One region of the Bradyrhizobium sp. 22 genome, then DNA from elsewhere that is predicted to be linked to it. Evidence: predicted binding sites of a transcription regulator. Region 1 holds the regulator's gene; each other region holds the start of a gene.

Region 1 (4,768 bases):
TCCTGGAAAGCCTCCGATCGACCTGAAGTCATCACCGCCATGGGTTGGCGTCTATCTTCTAATGCTAAAAGGGAAGGTTGTTTACGTGGGGTCGAGCCGACGGATGCCTAGGCGAGTAGAGACCCATCGCCTGAACGGACGTCCATTCGATGATGTGTTTTATATTGCAACTGATGAACATCAACGCCTTAAGCTCGAGGCTACCCTGATCAAATCTCTAAACCCAATTCAGAATAGGCAATGGACGAATGTCAATTCTGACGACGTCCGCTCCCGAACAGACTCCCGAGCAGCCCAGCGCAAGGCAAGCTAAGGCACGGCACACATTATGGATTTCGCAACAGCTATCCGAGCTTCCAGATGTCGTTTGCTGCAACGCTCGGGCTGGTGGCGCTGGTGCAGATCGGCATGCCGAACCTGCTGGCCGCGCCCGATCATTCGGCGACCGCACGCGTGGCGCTGTGGGGCGGCCGCGAGATCGCGATGCTGTTCCTGGCCTCGCTGATCGCGGGGCTTGCGACCACGCCCTATGCCGCCTTCCACTTCCATCGCGTCACGCCCTATGGCGTGCTCGCCAATCTCGGGGCGATGCCGGTGGTCTCAGTGCTGGTGATGCCGGCGGGGCTGTTGGGATTGCTCGCAGCGCCGTTCGGGCTCGATGGCGTGTTCTGGTGGTTGATGGGACTGGGTATCGACTGGATGGTCGCGGTCTCGCGCTGGGTGGCGGCGCTGCCGGGCGCGGTCGGCCGCATTCCGGCGTTCGGCATCGCGCCGCTGATCGCCGCGAGCCTCGGCATCATCCTGATGGGCCTGTTGCGCACGCCCCTGCGCTGGTGCGGTGCCGTGGTGCTGCTGGCTTCCATCGCCTGGGGCCTGTCCGCGCGGCAGCCTGATGTCCTGATTGCCGGGGACGGCGCCAGCGTCGCGGTGCGGGGCAGGGATGGGCGTCTGCACCTGATCAGGGCGGGCAAGGACGGTTTCCTGCTGAAGGAGTGGCTGGCGGCCGACGCCGATCCGCGCGATGCCGGCAGCAGCGCGTTGGCCGAGGGAGTGTCGTGCGACGAATCCGGCTGCGTGACACCGCTCGCCGACGGACGCCTGGTCGCGCTGGCCTCGCGGATCGATGCGCTGGCGGACGATTGCAGCCGCGCCGCGCTGGTGGTGACGGCGCGGCCCGCGCCGCCCGATTGCGCGGCGATGGTGGTGGATCGGCAGCGGCTCGCGCGCCAGGGCGCGCTGGCGCTGACACGGCATGGCGACGGATTTGCGGTTCAGGCGGTCAAGGCGAGAGGTGCAGACCGCCCCTGGTCGCCGGCGGCCGCCGGCGAGGGAGATTTCGAAGGAGCCCTCATGCCGAGGCCGGCTCCGCGCGTCCGCGACGCTACGCCGTCGGAGGCCGATCTTCAGGCCGAGGACTGAGCTTTGATCAGCCGATCGGTTGGCGCGTGACCGCCGCTCGACTGTCGGCGATGATCTCAGGCTTGTGCTCGCGCTCGCCGACCGGCTGCGTCACCGGCAGCTGCAGCACGGTTGCGCGCTGGCCTTCGACCAGCTGCGTCACCAGCACGTATTTGCCGTCAGGAAATTCGATCGCGTCGTGATGGCGATCGGGAATGTGCGGATCGATCTTGCCGAACTTGCCGACGCGGGAGTTGACGGTGCGCGTCCAGATCCAGCGGTTGTCGTAACGGACGTTGTCGGCGAAGGCGAGCTCCGTCCCCGGCAGCAGGCAGACCGCAACGGACAGATCGGCTTCGGAGGCGAAGCCGCGCGTCGAGGTGCCGCGGAAGGTTGTCGTGACGATCGTCTCTCCGACCTCAGCGGGACGCGTCGCGACGGCATGCAGGCTGTAGTCACACATCGGGTGCTCCTCATGCGAAGATGGCGACCCGCGTCTCGTCGAGGCGCAGGCCTCAATCAGAGTGGAAGCCTGCAACGCTCTGCTTGGTTATGGGCAAATCTGCGGCTCGCGTCCGCAGCGCGCGATCACATTATCTTTCCCGGATTCGATAGGAACAAACATCGCATCCTTGCATTTGGCCGGCGTATCAGCACTGCCGGCACGCGCAGGGCTATCGCATGTGGCGATGGTCACCAGCTGCCTCCGCAGCGTCATGGCCGGGCTTGTCCCGGCCATCCACGCCTTCCACGCAGCACAATGAACGTGGATGCCCGGGACAAGCCCGGGCATGACGACCTCTGCAAAATTCAAATGCGATTGCCCTGCACTCTGGCGGCGGAGCGAAATGGCCGCGCGCCTGCGCTTGCGAACCGGATGTCGCGCGGAAGAGGAGCCGGACGGTCAGCGCAGAACCAGAGGGACCATCCAGCCGGAGCGGACCAAGCGTTCGCTCCAATCTTGGATCGACGGTGCCGATCGAAAGCGCGCGCGGCGCTTGAAGCTCCGGGTATCAGTACTTCCGGTAAAGCCCGATCAGCTTGCCCTGAATCTTCACGCGGTTCGGCGGCAGGATGCGCACCTCATAAGCGGCATTGGCCGGCTCGAGTGCGATCGAGGCCCCGCGGCGGCGGAAACGCTTGAGCGTGGCCTCCTCGTCGTCGATCAGCGCCACCACGATGTCGCCGGTATCGGCGCTCTCGTTGCGCTGGATCAGCGCCATGTCGCCGTCGAGGATACCGGCCTCCACCATGGAATCGCCGCGCACTTCGAGCGCATAGTGCTCGCCCGTGCCGAGCATGTCGGGCGGGACGCTGATGGTGTGGCTGCGGGTCTGCAACGCCTCGATCGGCGTGCCGGCCGCGATACGGCCCATCACGGGCACCGCAACGGGCCGCTCGCCCTCGTCCATGGAGGGGCTGGAGCTGGCGCGGACCTTGCCGAGATTGCCCTCGATGACGCTCGGCGTGAAGCCGCGACGGGCGCCGGCGGCAGCCTGGAGCTCCGGCAGCTTAATCACTTCGATGGCGCGTGCGCGGTTGGGCAGGCGGCGGATGAAGCCGCGCTCCTCGAGCGCGGTGATCAGGCGGTGGATGCCCGACTTCGAGCGCAGGTCGAGCGCATCCTTCATCTCGTCGAAGGAGGGCGGCACACCGCTTTCCTTCAAACGTTCGCTGATGAACCTCAGAAGCTCGTATTGTTTGCGCGTTAACATCTCGACCAAAGTCCCCCGGTTGATGTCGTTCGATTCCGAGACGATGAGTTCAGCGATAAGCCGCTACATGCTCGAAACAAATCATGAACGGACACTATATGTTCGATACATGTTCCGCAACTGCTTAATTTACCGTGAACGGCGGCGAGCTCGCGGAATGTGTGTGGCCGTGCACTCAGACGGGGAGCCGCAGCACCTCGCAAGGGCTGCCGGCCTCGGCCTTCGGCGCGAACGGTGCGCGCACGAGAAGTACCTGTGCCGCAGCAAGATTCGCAAGCAGAGAGGAATCCTGATGGCTGACGGGAACGGCGACTTGCGCACCGTCGTCGCGCAGTTCCAGGCGCGCGCGCAGGTAATCCTCGCGCTGGTCGTTGGCGCCGAGATCCTTGCCCAGCACGGCGCGCTCGCGGCGATGATGAATCACTGAACGGCCCGACAAGGCGCGAATCAACGGCACCATGAACAGGAACGCGCACACGTAGGACGACACGGGATTGCCGGGCAGGCCGATCACGCGCATTGCGCCGAGCCGTCCGTGCATCATCGGCTTGCCGGGCCGGATCGCGATCTTCCAGAACGCCATCGAGATGCCTTCGCCCCGCAGCGCCTGCTGGACCAGATCATGGTCGCCGACCGACGCGCCGCCGGTCGTGACCAGGATGTCAGCACCGCTCTCGCGGGCGCGGCGGATTCCGGCGGAGGTGGCCTCCAGCGTGTCGGCGGCGACACCGAGGTCGATGGTCTCGGCGCCCTCGCTGCGGGCGAGCGCATGCAGGGCGTAGCCGTTGGAATAGACGATCTGGCCGTGCCCGGGCGTGGTGCCCGGCCTCACCAGTTCGTCGCCGGTGGCGAGGATCGCAACCTTGGGACGGCGGCAGACGGCGAGATCCGGGTGATTCATCGCCGCGGCAAGCGCGAGATCGCGCTCCGTCAGGCGGGTTCCCTTGCGCAGGAGCACGTCACCCTCGCGGAAATCGACCCCGGCCGGGCGGACGTGCCGTCCGGCGATCGCGGCTTCCTTGATGGTGACGCTGTTGCCGTCCGCGACAGTGTCCTCCTGGATCACGACCGCGTCCGCTCCGTCCGGGATGACGCCGCCGGTAAAGATCCGCACGGCTTCGCCGGCGCCAACTGCTCTCGCGAAAGGACGGCCGGCTGCGATCTCGCCAATCACCGTCAGCCGGGAATCGACCGTTGCCGCATCGGCCGCGCGCACGGCGTAGCCGTCCATCGCCGACATCGCCTGCGGCGGCTGCGTGCGGCGCGCCGCGACGTCATGCGCGAGCACGCGGTGATAGGCCTCGTCGAGCGAAACCATCTGTTCAGGCAGCGGCTCTGCACCTGCCAGCACCGCAGCAAGGGCGTCGGAAACCGGCATCAGGGCCACGGGCGAAACTCCTGCTCGCACATCGTTCAATAGGGCGGCGAGAGTTCTAGCTGACTGCAGACGCGAGGCAAAGCAGCACGCAGGATGATCTATCCTGCGTGCTCTCCGTGATCGAGCAAGTGCAAGTCCGCACACGTGATTCTAAAGGCGAAACGCCGGCATGAGCCTGGCCGACACTGAGCTGGCCAGCGCCACCCGGTGATGTGATCAAGGTGCCGTCGGATCGTCCGGACTGACGTCCCATGCGACGTCGGGAGGTTTGGGGCCC
Region 2 (4,768 bases), 1.4 Mb from region 1:
CGGCCGCCAACTGACCAAAGCTTCGTCCGGGGCGGCACAGGCCTTCGGACAGGACTCCTCTTCGGCCGGCCCGCGCCCTACATTTGCCTCTGAGCGTAGCGCGTAGAGGAGGGCAGGACATGGCCGATCGTCCGCGGGATCTCGCCGAGCGGATGGCGCGCCGGCGCAAGGCGGCCGGCAAGCCCGGCCCAGCTTTCGGCGACGGCTATCTGCGCGAGACCTTCACGCTGCCGCGCGCGGCGGCGCGGGAACGGGCCCAGGCCTTCTTCGCCCGCTACCCCAAGGCTGGCTATATGAGCGCGGTCGAGACCTGGCGCGAACTGCCGGGCGGCGACATCGAATTCACCATGCGGCGGCTGCCCAGCGCGGACTGAAGCCGGCCTCGAGCCTCGTCCTAGTCGAGGGTTTCGGCGACGATGCGGATCCGGAAGACGGGCTCCTTGGCCTCGTCCAGCAGCTCCATGTGCCATTCGGAATTTTCCTGGAGCTTGCGCGCAATGCCGGCGGTCATGTCGGCGCAGACATTGGTCATCTCTTTCCAGGCCGAATCGCGATCGGCAAATTCCGTCGCCTGGTCGGCGCAGCCGGAATAACGGCCATTCCGGATACGAAAGAAATAGAGCGGCATGGCTGGCACCGATCGCGCGTGACGGCCTCGCCCCAAGGCCACGGGCGCGCGCAGTCCAATCCCAAACCCGCGTCAGATCAATTCCGGGCGGCTACGGATGATGCCGCCGCCCGCAGACATGATGATCGTCGTCAAATTCCCGCGACAAGGAAAATCTGTTGGTTGACGGTAGGTTACCCCGTGGTTCTCCGACCAAGAACAGAGTTCCTGGGCTGCATCCAGTCGCGTTCTTTGCGCCGATGGGCGGCACGCGACGCAGACCAGTCCCCGCCAACGGCTTCCGATGCACGCGGCGGCATGTGCCTTGCTTGCGTGATGACGGCAAACAACATGGGTCCGCCATGCTCGGCATTCCCCGTCGCTACAGTCATTTCGTGTTCGGGATCATCCAGTCCGGGCTGACCTCGCTGATCGCGGCGGGGATCGCCAGCTTGCCCGCCGGCAGCGCGACGATCTTCCTCGGCCACTGGATGGCGTCGTGGCTGATCGCCTGGGCCGCGATGCTGCCGATCGTGCTCCTGGCCGCGCCCGCGATCCGCGCCTTCGCGCTGCGCCTGACCCGGGAGGAGGGGGATCCGCGCGCCGGCAGCCAGGCATGAAAAGCCCCGCCTGGGGAGAGCCAAGCGGGGCGGAGAGTCGTTGGAGGCTGAGGTGCTGGGCTGCAACGCCATAGCCGCATCATCCTAGCCGGCTCCGCTTACGGCAGCCTGACAGGCGGCAGGTTGGCGGCCCGAGCCGAGGCCGCAGACTGGCCCCGCAGCGGTCCCAATTTCGACATCCGTTCGCACAACTGCGGTCACACAGGTCGGCAAGATTCCAGACCGTTCGGCGCAGCCATGGGGGAAACGTGGCTCGCCGACGATGGGGTGGCATCATGGATAACGTAGAGCGGTCGTTCGCCGCCGCGACAGCGGCTGGCTTCGTGGTGCTGGTGATCGGCCTCGTGCTGCTGGCGCTGCTGTAGGGCGGGCACCGCCGGCAGTCGTGGCCTGCGATGATCGCAGGTCGGCATGCGGCCAATCTCAAAAAATTGGAAAACAACCCCATGCACAGTAGGTCGCATGGAAATTCTGGTGTTCTCTCAGTGGTGATCGAGGTGTTTGAATACCTCAATGATTTGTGGCGCCGGCAAGGCCACGCGGCGGCCGCCTCGTCGCCATGACGCACCCCTGCAGGTCGGTCGATCCCGAACCGGCTGGAAGCGTCAGCCGCCACGCCGCTGTCGGTTCCGAAGCCGGTCGCTGCAGGCTCTAGTGGATCTTGATGTCATTCAGGGGAAGATGGAGCTCGCTGGCGCGCTCTTCGCGATCCTTCCTGCGGAACTCGTTTTCCGTGCGCTCGAACTTCATCATCTCCTCAAGCGCCGCCTCCGGCAGAGGTTTGCGCCTGATCGTTTCGCGGTGCTCATTGTCCGTCATGTCTGATCCCCAGAGTTGCGGTCTCGTCCTGGAGAAGGCCTGGGACCGCGAAAAGGTTCGGTGCCGCAGGATTGCGAAATTATGACGACGAGCCAGCCTCGTCGATGCGCGCCAGCTTCGTCCGGGGGCGGAATGTTGCGGCCGCGCGACTATTTCGGCGGTTGCAGCCCGGGGGATTTGACCCAGTCGTGCAGATGATTGGCTAATTCAGCCTGGCGCGCCTTCTTGAGGAGGGCGTCCCGCTCGGGGCCGGGAGGCAGGCTGGCGGCGTCCTCCTTGACCTGCTTCACCCACGCCGAGAGCCGGTCTTGAAGGGTCAGTTGTTGCTTGAAACGTCGCCGCTTGAACATGGCACGATCCTGTCCGTGCGCGGAAGGACGTGAGCGCAATCGGGGTTCTCATCATCGGTAGCCGCCGCGGTCCCGCGCGGGGTGATGATTGATCAGGATCCATAAACGGAACGGCGTCTGTTCAGTTGTGTGCACAGCGCACGGACGAGCCGGATGGCTGACCATCGCTGGTTGCTCACGACGAGCAACCTCACCGGCAATAAGGACCTCCGGCATTCAACCTGGGGTTAGGCTGAAACACGGGACGGCCGTCCAATCGCAAAAGAACATATTGCGAACCTAGAACAAATGGAGTACATTGCATTTATCGACGCGCCGCCCTCGCAACTGTTTGTCCCTCGCGCGAATCCTCGCCATAAGGAGCACGACCTATGTCCGCCACTGCCCTGCGTATCGTCGAAGGATCTTCCATGGACAAGAGTAAAGCTCTGGCCGCCGCGCTCTCCCAGATTGAGCGCCAGTTCGGCAAGGGCTCGGTGATGAAGCTCGGCAAGAACGACCGGTCCATGGACATCGAGGCGGTGTCGTCGGGCTCGCTCGGGCTCGATATCGCGCTCGGCATCGGCGGCCTGCCCAAGGGGCGCATCGTCGAGATCTACGGGCCGGAATCCTCAGGTAAAACCACGCTGGCGCTGCATACGGTCGCGGAAGCGCAGAAGAAGGGCGGCATCTGCGCCTTCATCGACGCCGAGCACGCGCTCGACCCGGTCTATGCCCGCAAGCTCGGCGTCAACATCGACGAGCTCCTGATCTCGCAGCCCGACACCGGCGAGCAGGCGCTGGAGATCTGTGACACGCTGGTGCGCTCCGGTGCGGTGGACGTGCTGGTGATCGATTCGGTCGCGGCGCTCGTGCCGAAGGCCGAGCTCGAGGGCGAGATGGGCGATGCGCTGCCGGGCCTGCAGGCCCGCCTGATGAGCCAGGCGCTGCGCAAGCTCACGGCCTCGATCAACAAGTCCAACACCATGGTGATCTTCATCAACCAGATCCGCATGAAGATCGGTGTGATGTACGGCTCGCCGGAAACCACCACCGGCGGCAACGCGCTGAAATTCTATGCTTCCGTCCGCCTCGACATCCGCCGCATCGGCGCGATCAAGGAGCGCGACGAGGTGGTCGGCAACACCACGCGCGTCAAGGTGGTCAAGAACAAGCTGGCGCCCCCGTTCAAGCAGGTCGAGTTCGACATCATGTACGGCGAGGGCGTCTCCAAGATGGGCGAGATCCTCGATCTCGGCGTCAAGGCCGGCATCGTCGAGAAGTCCGGCGCCTGGTTCTCCTATGACAGCCAGCGCCTCGGCCAGGGCCGCGAGAACTCGAAAGCGTTCCTGAAGGCCAATCCCGACATCACCGCCAAGATCGAGACCGCGATCCGCCAGAACTCTGGCCTGATCGCCGAGCAGATCCTGGCCGGCACGCCCGAGCGCGATGCCGACGGCGAGGAGCCGGCGGACGAGTAAGCCTTAACGCGAAGAGTTTTTCGCGAGGAGCGGGCACTGAGGACGTTGAGTTGCCGACGTCTTCGGTGTCCGTTTCGTTTTGAGGGTGGGGTGCGGCGGCCATGCAGCGTGTGATCCTGACCAGTTCGGCGGGCGTCGGTCTTGCTCTCGCCGATCGCGCCGACATGGTGGTCCCGTTCATCTATCGTTTCGTTTCGGGGCCGCTTCCCACGCCTCACCACCTCATCGATTATCTCGGCGCCAGGTGGCCATTAAACGAGATGCACTGGTCGGATTGCGTCAGGGTCGATCAATCGCCCCTTCTCAGGCGCCAGGATCGGGCGGGTGGGTTGCTCTGGGTCTGCCAAACTTACGGGGTCGATTTCATCGAACTGTGGTTCGATCCTGAACCCAACAGTCAATTGCAGCTGATCTGGATCCTCGATTATGTGCGCTCCGAGCCGTCACTCACTGGAAGTTTGAGACTGCGACGCGTCGATTTCAATCTGCGCGAAGCAGATCCCTCGGAACTTCGTCATCGTGACGTTCGGCAGTTCGATATCGTGGAAAGCGATCTTGGGATCGCCAGCATGGCCTGGGAAGCTTACCGCGCGCCGACGCCAGAGCTTTGCGCCGGGCTGCTCGGCCGGCCGCTCGGCAAGCTGCATTTTTTGAAGCCGGCCATGGAAGACCTACTCGCAGAATTGCCGTCGCCGGCGACGGGACTGGGGGCGACCGAGACGCGGCTTCTCGAGCGGATTGCGGGCGGACACGATCGTACCGATGCGCTGTTTCGGCCGGGCGCGTTGGGGACACACATCTTCGATCAGTGGGAGCTCGGCACGCTGCTCGAAGGACTCGCATTCGGCCCGGCGCCAGCGATCGCGGGCTTGGACGGCAAGCTGGCGACACTCGATCCGGACAACGTGAGAA
Region 3 (4,768 bases), 100 kb from region 1:
TCCTGACCGACAGCTCCGAGATCTCGCCGATGTGCTTGCCGCCGACCTTGACGCAGAGCGCCTCGGGCTTGAGACGAAAGCCCTTGCACGCCTCGCAGGGCACGTCGTGGAAATACTTCGCCAGCTCCTCGCGCGCCCACTCGCTCTCGGTCTCGCGGTAGCGGCGGTTGATGTTGGTGATGACGCCCTCGAACGGCTTCCTGGTGTCGTAGGAGCGCACCCCGTCCTCGTAGGAGAACTTGATCTCGTCATCGCCGGAGCCGTGCAGGATGGCGTCTTTCGTCTTCTTCGGCAGGTCCTTCCACTTGGTGGTCAGGGTGAACTTGTAGTGCTTGCCGAGCGCGGTCAGCGTCTGCACGTAATAGGGCGAGGACGACTTGGCCCAGGGCGCGATCGCGCCCTTGCCGATGGCGAGATCCTTGTCGGGGATGACGAGGTCCTCGTCGACATGCTGCTCGACGCCGAGGCCGCCGCAGGCGGGGCAGGCGCCGTAGGGGTTGTTGAACGAGAACAGGCGCGGCTCGACCTCGGGAATGGTGAAGCCGGAGACCGGGCAGGCGAACTTTTCCGAGAACAGCATGCGCTCGGGGCCGCTCTTGTCGTGGATCTTGGCGGTCTTCTTCTTCTCCTCAGTGGGTGCGGCCGCGGGCGCGTCGGCGAACTCGACGACGGCAAGGCCCTCGGCGAGCTTCAGCGCGGTCTCGAAACTTTCGGCGAGGCGCTGGCCGATGTCGGCGCGCACCACGATGCGGTCGACGACCACGTCGATGTCGTGCGGGAATTTCTTGTCGAGCGTCGGCGCCTCGCTGAGCTCATAGAAGGTGCCGTCGATCTTGACGCGCTGAAAGCCCTTCTTGAGCCATTCGGCGAGCTCCTTGCGATACTCGCCCTTGCGGCCGCGCACGACGGGCGCAAGCAGATAGAGCCGCGTGCCCTCGGGCAGGGCGAGCACGCGGTCGACCATCTGCGAGACGGTCTGGCTCTCGATCGGCAGGCCCGTGGCCGGCGAGTAGGGCACGCCGACGCGGGCCCAGAGCAGGCGCATATAGTCGTAGATCTCGGTGACGGTGCCGACGGTGGAGCGCGGGTTCCTCGAGGTGGTCTTCTGCTCGATCGAGATCGCCGGCGACAGGCCGTCGATCTGGTCGACGTCGGGCTTCTGCATCATCTCCAGGAACTGGCGTGCATAGGCCGACAGCGATTCGACGTAGCGACGCTGGCCCTCGGCGTAGATGGTGTCGAAGGCGAGCGAGGATTTGCCGGAGCCGGAGAGGCCGGTGAACACCACCAGCTTGTCGCGGGGAATCTCGACGTCGATGTTCTTGAGGTTGTGCTCGCGCGCGCCGCGGATCGTAATTGCGCGCAGGCTCGAGCCCGCGTTCTGTTGTTGGCGCTTCGCCTTGATCACTTCATCCATCCGAGTTGCCCCTAGGGAATCCCATGGGTGCGCGACCGCGCCAGTAAAAAGGCGCGCTTCGTCCGGAACCGGGATCGGCGCCGATGGGGTTGTCAGCGAACGTAGGAAGAACGCGCGCGGATTTCCAGAGGGAGTTGCGAATCGTCAACGGAATGTTGGCACGCTGGCGGCATCTGGCAGCAGGCGCTGCACTGAACCGGCGCGTATTCGCCAAAACAACGTACCGCCAAAACAAAAAGGCCGGCGCGAGGCCGGCCTTTCGTGACGATGTGACCGTCGGTCGTGATCAGTACTTCGCAACCACCGGGCCACCGAAGTGATAGTTCACGCCGACCTGCACAGTGTGGAGGTTGAGCGTACCGGTGGGAATGGCGCCCGAGAAGTAGGTCTCGCCGTCGAGGCTGCGATAGAGGTACTCGCCCTTCACCGACCATTGCGGAGCGAAGTACGCCTCGACGCCCGCGCCGACGGTCCAGCCGGAGTGGAACTTGCTGTCGGAGGCCGAGAGGCCGCCCAGGGTGGCGGTGAGCTTGTTGTCGATCCAGGCGTAACCACCGGTGCCGTAGAGCAGCACGTTGTTGATGGCCCAGCCGATGCGGCCGCGCACGGTGCCCATGGCGTCGGTCTTGGAGGTCAGCGAGGCGGGGACGCCACCGACGCCGGCGACGAAAACCGTGCCAGCTGCCGAGGCGCTGACGTCAGCCCAGGCGGCATCGGCCTCGAGGCCGAACACGACGTTGCCGGTCTGCCAGTTGTAGCCGGCGGTGCCGCCGACGAAGCCGCCCTGCATCTTGGGGTCGCCCGAAGAGGCTTCCCAAGCGCCGCCACCGACGATACCGAGGTAGAAGCCGGTCCAGTTGTAGACCGAAGCCAGCGGAGCAACCGGCGCCTTGGTGTAGGGGCGAGCCGCGAGATCAGCAGCCGAAGCAGGGGCCGCCAGAGCGAACAAACAGGCCGAAGCCAACAGAACTTTCTTCATTTTCAACTTAATCCCAGTCCCAGTTTCTATTGTTGCCTTCCTGACGGAAGGGCAGCGGACTCAACGGCCCAACTGAGGCAGTGCTTACACCACTGAAGCCGCAAGTTGTGTCTCCGAGAAGCCACAGTGGTCGAAAAGGTGATGGTTACTGACTCATTACGGCTGCATATCTGATCTCCCGATGACAAAGGCCGGCGCGAGGCCGGCCTTCAATCATCGAACGATGTCAGAGAGATATCAGTATCTCGCGATCAGCGGCCCGCCCCAGCGGTAGTTCACCCGGATCAGGCCGATATCGACGTCCTGGCTGATACGATCGGAGCGTGTAACGGCGCCAAGCGGGGCCGCCAGCAGGTTGCCCGAACCGGTGAAAGTCATCGTGCGGTTGCCGAGGAAGATGTGGTCGTACTCGAGGCCCACCGTCCAGTTCGGCGCAAATCCAAACTCGATTCCTGCGCCCACAACGCCGCCCCAACGGGTCTCGTTGGCCCGGTCGAACTCGAGACCCGTGACGAGATCGTAGCTGCGGTAGCGGTCGCTGACGACGGCGCCGCCGCCTTTCACGTAGAGCAGCACGTTATTCCAGGCGTAGCCGACCTGGCCGGTGATCAGACCGAAGGCATCGATCTTCGAGCGATTGCGCAGGCCCGTGCCCACGAGCACCGTGCTGATGTTGTCGCCGGAGAAGTCGGCCCAGTTGCCCTGGCCTTCGAGGCCGAACACCCAATTGGTCGACTGCCAGCGATAACCGACCTGGCCGCCAACCGTGCCGCCGGTCGCGCTGTGACAGCCCTCGCCAACCAGGACGCCGGTCCCGGGCGTGACGAAATCCCAGCACTTGCGGCTGCTGCCGCCGCCGCCGTTGATGCCGACGTAGAAGCCGCTCCAGTCGTAGATGGCGGCGACCATCGGCGCCGGGGCCTTGGTGTAGGGCCGCGCGGCGAGATCCGCCGCGCTGGCGGGAGCCGACAGGCTCAATGTCACTGCACCGATGGCACCAATCAGAATCTTGTTCATTGCAGTCTCCCCAGTTTTCGCCGCTTCTCGCAGTCCCCGAAGCAGCGGATCAGGCGCGACGCCCTTATGATTCAATTACAGGGCGATCGTAGTCCCAAGACGGCGCCGAGTCCGTCTCTCAAATGCCACACTTGGCGGTGCCCGACAGGGGTCGCAACTTGCTCAATGTTAAGCGGTTTTGCCTGTTTACGGGAACCTCGCTCGGTTCCCGTCGTGGAACATTCCTTGGCGCCGGCGGGATGAATCCCAGATTCTGTCTCGATGGGCGATCGGGAAGAACAAATCTGGAACGTAGCGAAGGTCGATGCTATATGTGGGGATAACCCAGGGGGTGATGGGCTGAGGGGCGCCTGCGAGCGTATAGGGTCGCCCCAACAGGGCGCAGAGGAACGCGGGCAGCGCGCTCGGCCTTTGAAATCAGTGGCATTCGGAGTGGAGAGCGGCGATGGCGGGAAGCGTCAACAAGGTCATTCTGGTTGGAAATCTCGGCAAGGATCCTGAAATCCGCCGCACCCAGGACGGGCGGCCGATTGCGAATTTGAGCATCGCGACATCGGACACCTGGCGCGACAAGAACACCGGCGAGCGCAAGGAGAAGACCGAGTGGCACCGCGTCGTGATCTTCTCGGAGCCGCTTTGCAAGATCGTCGAACAGTATCTGAAGAAGGGCGCCAAGGTTTACATCGAAGGTGCGCTGCAGACCCGCAAATACACCGACCAGAGCGGTGTCGAGAAGTATTCGACCGAGGTCGTGCTGCAGGGCTTCAACTCGACGCTGACGATGCTCGACGGCCGCGGTGGCGGCGGCGGAGGCGGCAGCTTCGGTGACGAGCCGGGCGGCGATTTCGGCTCTTCCGGCCCCGTCAGCAGCGCGCCGCGCCGTCCTGTTGCCGCCGGTGGCGGCAGCCGCAACAGCGACATGGACGACGATATCCCGTTCTGAGAGCGGATCGGACGAGGGGGCGCTGGCCGGGTTCGGCGGCGCCTTTGCACGTCGTGTCAGCAAACCCTGCCAATTGACGGAACGGGCTCGGATTTCCGAGCCCGCTTCATGTTCGGGTTGAACTCGGCCCGCGCTCGGCAAAGCGGACTGATGGGCGCTCGCCGCGCGGGGGATCCATGTTGCCAGGGGCGATTTTGGACGACCTGTTCCAGGTTGATTCCGGAGGCTCCCTGCAACGCCGTAAGTCATTGGAAAAATAAGCGGAAAAAGCGCTTCCGAGTCCCCGCCAAGGGTGGTTATCAGGGGTGCGATGCGCTATATGATTCCCAGACAAAAACTCACCGGATTCCCCCTTGGCTGACGACGACAACAAGCCCGGCGACCAGCCGGCGCAACCCTCGGACATTCGCCC
Region 4 (4,768 bases), 1.4 Mb from region 1:
CTGTCGCTGTCGAGCTGGCAGGGCGCCGAGCTCTCCAGGCTGATCGACGAGGAGCTGGCGCCCTACTCGCTCGGCGGCCAGATCGTATTGGCAGGTCCGGAGGTCCAGTTGCTGCCGACCACGGCCCAGACGCTGGCGCTCGCCCTGCACGAGCTCTTCACCAACTCGGCCAAGTACGGCGCCCTCTCGACCAGATCGGGACGGCTCACGATCGGCTGGCAGGTCGAGGAGCAATTGCTGACGCTGAGCTGGGAGGAGTCGGGCGGTCCGCTCGTCATGCCTCCGAAATCGCGCGGCTTCGGCACGCGGAGCCTGCTGGCGAGCGTCGAGTCCCAGCTCGGCGGGCAAGCGCGGTTCGATTGGCGCGCCGAAGGCCTGTTGTGCCGCCTGGAGGTGCCGCTGACCCGCAAGACGGGGGCGACGGCCCCATCCGGGAAGTTCGAGGACGCCGGCTCCGCCGAATTGCAGCGCGCATCCGGTTAGCGGAATGGCGACCGGTCGGCCTCGAGTGGATACGCCAAGGCGATAAGCGAGTGCCTCCGTTCCGTTTCGGACGGAGCGGAAAAAGCATCAGCCGGACGCGGCGCTTCTCATGCGTCGCGCCATTCGCGGGTCGCGCGCAACGCGCCCCTCGAGCCAGGCTTCCGTCTGGGCGAGATCGCGCAATGCCCTGGCATAGCGGCGCGCCGCGCTTCGCTCCGCCCCGCGCGGCAGCTTGCGGGCCTTGTGAAGGATGTCCGCGGCCGCGTTGCGATAGGCCAGCGAGCGATAAAGAAAGACCACCTTACCCATATCGATGTTCCCGTTTTGCTGGCCTCATCCTCGCAAGACCAGCATGAACGTCGGATGAAGCGGTCGATGACATTTCCTTCATTCGTCTGGAACAAGCGAATTGCCGCTCGCGTTGGCATGCCAAATCGGGATGCAGTTCCCATGCGCACAAAAAAGTCGTCAGACCTGATTTCTGCCACCGGCCTCATCAAGCTGATGACGCATGCATTGATGGGCGCCGCCCTCGGCCTCGTCTTCAGTCTCGCGCTGATCCTGTGCAATCCCGCCGTCGCCAGCCTGCTCGCCAATGGCGGAAGCCAGACCGTGATCGTCTTCACACTCACATTGGTGACGACCTTCGCGATCGGCGCGACGCTCACTGGCGTCGTGTTCATCATCGCCGAGGACAAGCAATCTTGAAACGCGCGTGAGGCGCGGAGCTCCCTCAGCGCCGGGAGGCCGCGCGCGCGGGCTTATCGATTGTCTTCACGAGACGCAGGCGTACCCGGTCGTGGACGTCGGGCAGGACATCGCCGCCGCCGGCCGCCTTCCACTCGCCGATCAGCAAGTTGATCTTTCGGCGCAGATCCAGCTGCGCCAGCGCCTGATCGGCGCAATCACGATCCCCGTTGATGCGATCCCGCACGGACGCCTCGACGTCGGCCATCTCCAGCCTCAAGGCGCTGATTTTACGTCGAATTTCATTAATTCTGTTGTCCATGGCTTGTTAGAACAAAATAAGAACATATAGTCAAGCCACGATTTGAAGACGGAGACGCCGGATGCAGGTTCAAGGTAAATACGACGCCAGGATCTTTCTCGCCGAGCAGATGACCCGGGCGCAGGGGCTGAGGCTGAAACGGCTGAGCGAAGAGGCCTATCAGCCCGCGCAATATGCGCGCGATCTGTCCTTCACCGAGGCCGCGCGGCGCATCCAGGTGCTGGAAGCGGAGATCGAGCTGGCGAACTCCTTCTAGCCTGGCTAGGCGTGCAGCCGGCCTTGGCCTGCTGTTTCGGAACCATGGTGGGTCCGGATGGTTTTCCTGAGCCAACGGAGAATCATGCATGGCACGCAAGGCAAAGAAACGCCGCTACTCCCGCAGCGCCGGCAGCGACGTCGAAAGCGAGATGCGGCGCTACAAGAAGGGCACCGCCAAGAGCGGCCGCAAAGGCCGCGGCGGACGGGTGAAGAGCCGCAAGCAGGCGATCGCGATCGGCCTGTCGAAGGCGCGCAAGAAGGGCAAGAAGGTCCCGAAGAAGGCTGCCAAGAAGACGTCGTCCAAGAAGCGGACGACCAGGAAGACAGCCAAGAAATCGTCCAAGAAATCGTCGAAGAAATCGTCGAAGCGCAAATCCAGCAAGCGTTGACGCTGGCCCGTCTCAGATCATGCTGCCCGGCATGAAGCAGCGGATCGAGACTCCGAACGCGGTCTTCACCGGCCACACCATGGTGCGGCCGGCGCGGTTCGGCTCGGTGATGACGGCTTCGTCCGGCACGTCGATCCACTCGCCGTCGAGACGCACGCGATAACGCCCGTTGTGCGATTCCCAGTCGGGATCAGCGACGGCAAAACCGTCGGCGTCCGAGCAGCATGGACCGAGGTGGCTGCGCAGGCTGTCGAACCACGGCTTCAGCGGCGAGTTCGCGTAGCGGCCGTCGTCGCGACCGAGCGCGGCTCCATCCCAGAGCACGAACGGCGCCGCAAGCAGCGCACCCCTCAGCGAGAGCTTCAATCGATCCATGTCGGCACCGATCAAATCCGAACCACCGGCAGTTCCACAAAGCGGCCGGAGGTGCGAAGTTCCACGCTTGCAACCCGTTCGCGGCGTCATTGCCGCGGCGGGCATGTTCGAACTGTGATGGGCGAACACGGCTTTTTTCTTATGAACCGGGTCACCATCCCTGCCGTTAACGAAAATGTTATCGATTGGCGTCGCAAGTCGTGACGGCCAACGAAGAAGGCGGCCCAAGGGCCGCCTTCTTGATGTCTGCCGATAGTTGCTCGGCTTCAGGCGAGCGGCACCGCGACGAACCTCGTCGCCTCGGCGCTTCTGACCTGCAACAGCACGCTGCGCTTACCGGACGATTTGGCCTCCGCCAGCTCGGAGCGGACATCGCCGACATTGGCCACGGCCTTGCCGCCGACATTGAGGATGACGTCGCCGGTCTGGATGCCGCGCTGCGCCGCCGGCCCTTGCGGATCCACCTCGGTGACGACAACGCCCTTCTGACCGGCGCCCTGGACCTCAGCCGCTGGAGCAAGGCCAAGCCCGAGACGCGGCGTGCCGGCGCTCGGCTGCTCTCTACCCTGGTCGGCACCGCCTTTTGCCTGGGCCTGCCGCTCGTTCGGCAACTCGCCGAGAGCGAGCGTCAACGTCTTGGTCGTGCCGTTGTGGAAGACGTCGAGCTTCACCGAGCTGCCCGGGGCCAGGGTGGCGATGGTGCGGGCGAGATCGCGGGAGTCCTTGATCGCGGTGCCGTTGACGGCGGTGATGACGTCACCCGCGGCGATGCCGGCCTTGGCCGCCGGGCTGCCGTCCTGCGGGTTGTCGACGATGGCGCCGCGCGCCTCCTTCAGGCCGAGGCTGTCGGCGATGTCGGCCGTCACCGGCTGCACCTGCACGCCGAGCCAGCCGCGGGTCACCGCGCCCTTGTCCTTGAGCTGCGCGACGACGAGCTTTGCGGTCGAGGCCGGAATGTCGAAGCCGATGCCGACCGAGCCGCCGGAGGGCGAGAAGATCGCGGTGTTCACGCCGATCACGTTGCCGTTCATGTCGAAGGCCGGGCCCCCGGAATTGCCCTTGTTGATGGGCGCGTCGATCTGGATGAAGTCGTCATAGGGACCGTTGCCGATGTCGCGGCCGCTGGCCGAGACGATGCCGGCGGTCACGGTGCCGCCGAGGCCGAAGGGATTGCCGACCGCGACCACCCAGTCGCCGATGCGCGGCTTCTGGTCGGAGAATGTGACGAACGGAAAGTCCCTTTTGCCGTCGACCTTGATCAGCGCGAGATCCGTCTTCGGGTCGGTGCCGACGACCTTCGCGGTGTAGCTCGTGCCGTCGTCCATCGTCACCTGCACCGAGGCGGCGTGGTCGACGACGTGGTTGTTGGTCACGGCATAGCCGTCGGCGGAGATGAAGAAGCCGGAGCCTTCGCCGGTGATCATCTGATGGCGCTGGCGCGGCATGCCGTTCGGCTCGCCAGGGAAGCGGAAGCCGAACTGCCGCGAGAACTGGTCGAACGGCGTCTCCCCGTCGGAATCCATCCGGTTCTGTTGCAGCATGGCGCTCTTGTCGTTGTCCTGGTCGATCCTGACCCGCACCGAGATGACGGCCGGCTTGACCTTGCTGACGAGGTCGCCGAAGCCCGGCGGCGTCGCGGCGGTCTCGGCGGCCTGGGCCGGCGCGACGAAGGAGATCTGGCCGAACTTTGAGGCGCCGGGTGAAACCGCCAGCACGGCCACGCCGAGCGCGGCCACGGTGCCGAGCAGCGCGAGCCGGCGCGGCCTCAAAATCTTGCGGGAAGTCGGGGTGTCGGAATTGGCGCGATCGTTCATGTCGGAATGTCCGTGTTGGATAGGTGTCGCCTTGCATCCAACATGGACATCGTCACCTTACGGCGTCCCGTCCATCCGATTAAATCTTGGCAAAGAACGAGCGATGGCCGCGGCAAGCCCGCGCATTTGATGCAGCTCAACGCGGGTCCGCCGGGCGGTGAAAGACTGCGACCATCGGATGATGTCCATCGGAGGCGCCCCATGTACAAAGACATTCTCGTCCACATTCCCACCGAACGCCCCATGCGTGCCGCGATCGATGGCTCGGTTTCGCTCGCGGCGCAGTTCAACGCCCATCTCGACGCGGTCGCGGTCGGCTATGTCGCGACAAGTGCGGCTTACGTGATGGAGGGCGGCGCCGCGGTGGCGGCCGTGTTCGAGCTGGAACGCGAGCGCGCCGTGGAGCGGGCCGAGGCCGCGCTCTCAGTCTTCGAGATCGA

The links. Region 1 encodes LexA, which represses DNA repair genes until DNA is damaged. Its sites were predicted from a motif close to TGTTCNNNNTGTGTTCNG; they were not measured.
Region 2: recA (recombinase RecA) is a predicted target of LexA. The motif match lies at 2,659-2,676, and genes of this name have one in related genera.
Region 3: uvrA (excinuclease ABC subunit UvrA) is a predicted target of LexA. The motif match lies at 1,513-1,530, and genes of this name have one in related genera.
Region 4: K410_RS0111395 (DUF3072 domain-containing protein) is a predicted target of LexA. The motif match lies at 1,500-1,517, and genes of this name have one in related genera.

The regions. Positions count from the first base shown of each region.
Region 1 covers NZ_KI519399.1:3,514,945-3,519,712, forward strand. The annotation lists gene K410_RS39600 (GIY-YIG nuclease family protein) at 1-313, shown strand, start outside; partial or broken gene K410_RS36955 (ComEC/Rec2 family competence protein) at 346-1,419, shown strand; gene K410_RS40395 (hypothetical protein) at 1,427-1,861, opposite strand; gene lexA (transcriptional repressor LexA) at 2,412-3,113, opposite strand; gene K410_RS0118020 (molybdopterin molybdotransferase MoeA) at 3,289-4,500, opposite strand; gene K410_RS0118025 (hypothetical protein) at 4,708-4,768, opposite strand, start outside.
Region 2 covers NZ_KI519399.1:4,865,995-4,870,762, reverse strand. The annotation lists gene K410_RS0124970 (hypothetical protein) at 1-14, shown strand, start outside; gene K410_RS0124965 (hypothetical protein) at 120-374, shown strand; gene K410_RS0124960 (DUF6894 family protein) at 395-628, opposite strand; gene K410_RS0124955 (DUF2798 domain-containing protein) at 970-1,227, shown strand; gene K410_RS40540 (hypothetical protein) at 1,879-2,046, opposite strand; gene K410_RS0124940 (hypothetical protein) at 2,196-2,396, opposite strand; gene recA (recombinase RecA) at 2,768-3,856, shown strand; gene K410_RS0124930 (hypothetical protein) at 3,958-4,768, shown strand, end outside.
Region 3 covers NZ_KI519399.1:3,618,087-3,622,854, forward strand. The annotation lists gene uvrA (excinuclease ABC subunit UvrA) at 1-1,417, opposite strand, end outside; gene K410_RS0118515 (outer membrane protein) at 1,704-2,396, opposite strand; gene K410_RS0118520 (outer membrane protein) at 2,634-3,413, opposite strand; gene K410_RS0118525 (single-stranded DNA-binding protein) at 3,859-4,356, shown strand; gene gyrA (DNA gyrase subunit A) at 4,710-4,768, shown strand, end outside.
Region 4 covers NZ_KI519399.1:2,127,255-2,132,022, reverse strand. The annotation lists gene K410_RS0111415 (HWE histidine kinase domain-containing protein) at 1-483, shown strand, start outside; gene K410_RS0111410 (hypothetical protein) at 571-792, opposite strand; gene K410_RS0111405 (hypothetical protein) at 934-1,191, shown strand; gene K410_RS0111400 (hypothetical protein) at 1,217-1,438, opposite strand; gene K410_RS0111395 (DUF3072 domain-containing protein) at 1,554-1,748, shown strand; gene K410_RS0111390 (DUF6496 domain-containing protein) at 1,837-2,139, shown strand; gene K410_RS0111385 (hypothetical protein) at 2,152-2,514, opposite strand; gene K410_RS0111380 (Do family serine endopeptidase) at 2,781-4,328, opposite strand; gene K410_RS0111375 (universal stress protein) at 4,530-4,768, shown strand, end outside.